One region of the Paenibacillus sp. FSL H7-0918 genome, then DNA from elsewhere that is predicted to be linked to it. Evidence: riboswitches for the same ligand, from Rfam matches in the RefSeq annotation. Region 1 holds a riboswitch; the other holds the start of a gene.
What was found. A riboswitch is a leader RNA that binds a small molecule or an ion and turns the genes downstream of it on or off. The one in region 1 is predicted to bind cyclic di-AMP.

Region 2: it holds a riboswitch for cyclic di-AMP, as region 1 does, so the genes downstream of both, MHI15_RS27515 (C40 family peptidase) here and MHI15_RS14080 (3D domain-containing protein) in region 1, are expected to answer to the same signal.

What each region holds. Positions count from the first base shown of each region.
Region 1 covers NZ_JBBOWJ010000001.1:3,121,351-3,124,526, reverse strand. Annotated here, with positions in the region: gene rnmV (ribonuclease M5) at 1-482, opposite strand, end outside; gene MHI15_RS14080 (3D domain-containing protein) at 659-1,825, opposite strand; cyclic di-AMP (ydaO/yuaA leader) riboswitch at 2,111-2,340, opposite strand; gene MHI15_RS14075 (TatD family hydrolase) at 2,539-3,176, opposite strand, start outside.
Region 2 covers NZ_JBBOWJ010000005.1:15,515-18,690, forward strand. Annotated here, with positions in the region: gene MHI15_RS27500 (4a-hydroxytetrahydrobiopterin dehydratase) at 1-86, shown strand, start outside; gene MHI15_RS27505 (c-type cytochrome) at 168-524, opposite strand; gene MHI15_RS27510 (GNAT family N-acetyltransferase) at 652-1,137, opposite strand; gene MHI15_RS27515 (C40 family peptidase) at 1,327-1,818, opposite strand; cyclic di-AMP (ydaO/yuaA leader) riboswitch at 1,824-1,966, opposite strand; gene MHI15_RS27520 (C40 family peptidase) at 2,329-2,757, opposite strand; cyclic di-AMP (ydaO/yuaA leader) riboswitch at 2,815-2,953, opposite strand; gene MHI15_RS27525 (hypothetical protein) at 3,172-3,176, opposite strand, start outside.

The DNA of each region.
Region 1 (3,176 bases):
ATCGCCAGCCGCTTGTACAGCTGTTTGCCGTTACAATATCCGATTCCAAGCAAATTACCAAGTGCCATACGTCTTTCAGCAGCCCGAGGGTGTACAAGCATTCCAGCGGCCATAAGATCATCAATACCAATCAAAGCAGGTGCTCCTTCAAAAGAGGTATGTACATTACGCAGCGCATGACGAATCGCCTCTGGCGATGCATTCTCTACACCGATATCCCCTTTTCGAGTTGCGTCCTTCTCTGGAATAAAAGCATGCTTGCAGCCCGGCACCTTCGCTGAAACGATTTTACGAATTCGCTCCCCAGCATGGTCCGGGTCCGTAAGAATAATAACCCCTCTACGTTCCATAGCAAGCGCGATCTTAGCAATTACAGTCCGGTTTACAGCAGAGCCGCCTGTCTCAATGGTATCCGCTTCTACAGCACGCTTAATGGCTACGGTATCGCTTTTGCCTTCAACGACGATTAATTCCTTAATCATATTTCTTGACTCCTTCCAAAAAAAGCAAAAAGAAGAGGATTCGCTCCTCTTCTTTTGGTTAAAGAATGTATAAGTGATGAGCGGTTGCTCTGCGATCAACGAAATGATCATCCAGCGTTCCTTAACGGTTATCATCACTATAGCTTATCAAAGGATTTTTTGCAAAAGCTTCAGTTCTAGTTAAGCTCTGGTTTCACAGGTCCAATCACATAAACGGTACGTGATTTACGGCCGAAATTACGAGCATGGCTCAGGGAATCATAATAGACATCCACTTTATTGCCTTTAATGGCACCGCCAGTATCCTCTGCACGGCGGAATCCAAGCCCATCGATATAAACCCACCAGCCAATAGGAATTACATTCGGATCTACTGCAATTGTACGACCTTCCGTTACGCGTGTTCCGGAGGCAGTTTTAGTACCTATCCCTGGCTCTTCTGACGAATAAGCTGTCATGGAGACGTTCTTAATCATCTTCTTGTACTCAAAGTCTACGCCAGCCTTGCTTGTGACGTTCTTAGTCTTAGCGCTAACTTTAGTCGTTTTGGAGGTAGTGCTTGATTTGGAAGTTGTTGTAGCTTTAGCAACTACAGTAGGCTTAGGAAGTGCTTTAGTACCAACGGCAATGATCTTATCTTTTGTTACCGTTTGTACTTCCTTGCCGATCATGCGCATAGAGGCCAGTTCTCCGTCTTGATAGATCTTTTCAATATGCTGAACCATGACGCCTGGTTTGCCTGCCTGTGCCACTCTAACTGTTCCCACAGTAAGGGAGGGATCTGCTGTCTTAATAACACGGAAAGGTAAGTTAGTTGTTCGCTGTACCGTTTGCTTGTTGATACGAACGATCTTAATCTCCATGTCAGCAGAGATGGTGGTGTCTAACGAAGGAAAAATCTTATCATAGCCTTCTAGGTTGATACCCAGTTTGTCAATCGCTTGACCGATAGTGTCTTCGGTCGTATATAACGTTTTTGTTGCTCCGTCCGCAGTAAGGCTAAATTTCTGCGCACGATTGATAACGACACGGTCACCGTCTTTTATTTCATCACTCAGACCTAAAGATAATTCATCATGCGGCTGCAGCGAAATTTGCTCTTTCTCCAACACATCACCAAGAAGTGCTTCTCGCGTTTCAAGTGTCTGTGTTTGCCCGTCTATTACTAAAACTAATTGTTTATTACTTTGACCGTGTACGTACAGCAGAATTAACAGCGCGATTGCGATTGAAATCACACCTGCAAGTAAAAGTACGCGAGTATTTACTTGCTCCCACCGTAATGCGAAAGACCTGCTGGATGACTGCGAATCATGGGATACCTCTGGTTGGAATAAGCCCATTCTCTCCATCCTCCTTACATAGCCTCGTCGTCAATTTGTATATCATGAGGACTGAATTTCTTTGACGAAACTATTTGAGATTGTCACAGGATACGCACGTATTAACTTAGCGTCTCCTGCTCATGGATCGCCTGCTCGGCACAGCTACTCCCACACCTGTTATATAACAGTATGCGGGCAACATTCAGTTTATTCAAAAATAAAGAAGCCTAAAAAGAGTTCTCTTGAGGACTCTTTCGTGGCTTCTCCGATGTCAGAATACGCGGGAATGTTTGTGCACGAGGTTGCCTCTCTTACTTGCGCTTACGGGGTTAGCTGTCGGGTTCGGACGAAAGAGAGACGCCCTATTTCAGGTCACCCGCTCACGGCGGTTGCCCTTAAATTCACCCCAAAGACCACGTGAAGAAATCAAATATTGTTCTGCGGCAATTCCTAGTCGTATTCAAGATACAGGCATGCGGCAGTTCAATATTGGTTCCCCCGTTCTCCATACGGAGACTCAGCGAGACGATCCATGAATCAATGGCTGTCACAATAACAACAGCTCACATCACTGAAAAGATGATATCCTGTTTTGATGCATGTTGTAAAGGACGATTCAACCACGTTTACGCAAATATATGGTTAAAATATTGTAATAATCAGCCGTTTTTATATTAAAAAAGTTTAATATATCGGCCATTCTCTATTTTTCACCCGTTTTACTCCTGTTTTCAGACAATCCCAAATCGTTCCAGTGCGTTCGCATACGTAATTTTAGCCAATTCTTCCCATGTTAACCCTTTAATTTCAGCCGCAGCCTCTGCTACTAACTTCACATGAGCACTCTCATTTCGCTTGCCTCGGAAGGGGTGTGGAGTCAAATATGGAGCGTCTGTTTCGATCAATAATCTGTCCAATGGCGTCTGTGCAAGCACCTCTTTAGGCACTCTGGCATTTTTGAACGTGATCGGTCCTCCAAATGACAAATGAAATCCTAGGTCTAGACACATTTTTGCGGTTTCCCAGCTGCCTGAGAAAGAATGCATCACGCCACCAATTTCATTTGCTTTTTCCTCCCGTAAAATCCGTACGACATCTTCATGGGCATCACGGTCATGTATACAGATTGGCATTTTTAGTTCACGGGCTAGTCCAATTTGTTTGCGGAAGACCTCCTGCTGCACATCCTTGGGAGAGGTATCCCAATAATAATCCAACCCAATCTCTCCGATGGCCACCACTTTCTCATGGCTGCAAAGAGAGGCGATCCAATCGAGGTCCCCCTCTTTCATATCAATCGCATCCTGTGGATGCCAGCCCACCGCTGCATAAATATAATCATAAGATTCAGCCAGCTTCATCGTTGAAG
Region 2 (3,176 bases), on a different contig from region 1:
TTGAATCTAATGAAGAAGATGGGATTACGGCTCTAGATCTTCGAGCGGCGCATGAATTTAATGAAGCCTTTGAAAAAAATCATTAGTTTAGCCAAAATCATAAAATAAACGCCCGTGCATAGATAGTCACCTATCTCATACACGGGCGTTTTTAGTTGCTTGATGGGTTACTTTTTCTCTGAGAGCCAGAGTGCGACGTTGGCGATCTCTTCAGGGGCTAGCTTCTCTTTAAAGGAAGGCATTTGACCACGTCCTTTGGTGACGATGCTGTAGATTTCCTCAGCGTCATGCTGGCCGCCTTCATTCTGAAGACTTGGTCCAACTCCACCTTGAAGCTGATCGCCGTGACAGGTGATACAGCTGGCTTTCACGGTTGCTTCTGCCTTTGCTGCGTCCAGTTGAACTACCGGCATCGTGGGCTTATTTTCTTCCGCTACCTCTTCTTTACCCGGAAGTGTAAACATGAGTACTACCGCAAAGGCACAGGCGGCAAAAAACAAACCGCTCATGATCCATTTCTGCATCCCAATTCGTCCCTTCTATGTAAGCTGCTCCCTACATTATAGCTTATGGTGAAGCGTTATCATAGGGTTTGTGACAAAAAAATGAACGAGAATACAATCATTCTTATGAAATATCTGGTATTTAATATCATTTGTCATAGACCATGCAATAAAAAGGTTTGTCTCCTGTAGGTGTGCGGCGTTCATACGTATCTGTAATCGTAAATCCACATTTTTGATAAGTTCGAATGGCGCGTTGGTTCCAGGTCAGGACTTCTAGATCTATCTCTCGATCAGGATAACGACTCAAGGCTGTCTGGACGATGGCATCTACGAATAGTTTGCCTAAACCATGGCCGCATAGATCGGGGCGCATCCCAACTCCTAAACGGACGACTCCTTCCATCGGGAACAACTGTGCGAATCCGCACAAAACCTCTTGTTCATTTAATATGGAGATATATTGTTCCTCCCGGAGCTGCGGATCACCAAACTCGATGCCAAGAGCCTGCATCTGCTCCCACGGCATCCAGCCATAAATATTATATGGGGGCGTATAGCTCCACTTACAAATAGCTTCTCCGTGAATTGCCTCCATAGGAACAACATGAAAAGTTACCGAGGGATTTATCATAAAGTCAACGATCTCCTTTCACGAGGACATTGCTATATTACTAATTATATACAAAATGGGGGAGGTTCGACTCAGAAACTTTATATGAGAGGAATGTTTTACAAATTATGAGAGGGGTAAATAAGTAATAAGACAAAAAAACAAGCTCTCCTCCAAGAGTTACCTTGGAAAAGAGCCTATGTACGTTACTTATTGCACATCATCATTGTCTTCCGATTCAGCAGCAACCGATTGATAAGCGTCTGTGCTCATAATGCGCTTGGCACCAACGTAGCGTTTCACGTAGTAGCTATCACTCAGAGAGCTAATCGTAACACCGCGTGAGGTAGAAGCGTGTGCGAACTTACCTTCACCGACATAAATGCCGACATGTGAGACACCTTTGCCACTTGTATTGAAGAATACAAGATCTCCGGCTCTTATATCATCACGGGAGATTGCTGTGCCCATTTGATATTGGGAACCTGATTGGTGTGGAAGGTTAATGCCAATCTTATCAAACACATACATTGTAAATCCGGAGCAATCAAATCCGTTAGTGGATATACCGCCGGATACGTATTTAGTACCGATGGCCTTGTCAATCACTTTATCCATTTTGGAATCTGCGAAAGCGCTTCCTGCTCCGATGGTGAGGATGATGGAAAAGCTTAGTACTGCTGCTGCTAACTTCTTCTTCAAAAGTGTATACCCCTTCCAAATGCCTACGAGGTTAGCTTAAGGGTTCGGTTGAAGGTCCCCTATGACCCCTCTATATAATGGAGGTCAATTCACCCAAAGTTGGTTCCCCCGTTTTCCTAATAGTTAGGAAACTCGGCTCATACTGTTGATTAGGATTAGCTTGTAATCAATACATGACAAAACCTTTGTAAATAACAACTTAATGATTACAAAAATGTTACTAAAATCTCACTGCGCTAATTGTAACAAACAGAAAGCCGCTTGGCAATCGTTTTTAACATATTAATGCAGAAAAATTGGCATTTTTACGGTAGAAAGGCATATGTAAGCGTTAATAATGACCTAATTTTTAATATAATTGCAATTTTTATCAAATAAACGTGTTTCAATTGGGCTCTATTAGTGTAAAAATATATTATGGAAAAAAGAAAAACCCGAATTTGATTACGGGAATAATCAGATTCAGGTTCATATAGTTGTAATTATGAGGTTATAGTTGTGAGGAAGGTTTCAATCGAAGGCTACAGCTTGATAAGCTGAAGTACTCATTACTCTTTTAGCGCCAACATAACGATTGGCCCAGTAGGCCTGACTGAGTGAAGTGATGGTCACTCCACGCGAAGAGGACGATTGTGCGAATTTTCCGTTTCCAACATAAATGCCGACATGGGATACTCCATTGCCAAGTGTGTTAAAGAACACTAGATCACCAGAACGCAGATTGCTTTTGGATACAGCAGTTCCAACGCTATATTGAGCTTTTGATGTACGAGGTAAAGTAAGACCCACATTCTTGAATACATATTTTGTAAATCCAGAGCAATCAAATCCGGCAGTGCTTGTACCTCCGGTTTTATAGGCAACTCCAATAGTCTTTGAGATTACAGTGTCCATCTTAGAGTCGGCAAAGGCGCTTCCTCCACCAATAGATAATGCCATTACAAGTCCTAGCGCCGCAGCGACGCATTTTTTTCTTAAATTATGTCTTTTCAAAAGATGTACTCCTTCCAAGGCCTGCGAGGTTAGCTTAAGGGTTCGGTAGAAGATTCCCTATGATCCCTGTAAAGCGAGATCAATTCACCCAAAATATGGTTCCCCCACTTCCCGGTGCAAAGGAATTAGGCGTGTTAAGCACCAAGAGAATGACGTTTCGACAGTTACACTTACGATAAATACATTTAGTTATGTAGGAATCGTTTCAATTGATTACAAAATTGTTACTAATAGCACAGGACTTATTGTAACAGAGCTTTTATGATTTTGCAAATACTCTTAAGTTATCCGTAATGAGAAAAAGTCCCAGCTCCTGAATACAGGAATTGGGACCTTTTTATTATGTCAAATAAGGTTAATTTATT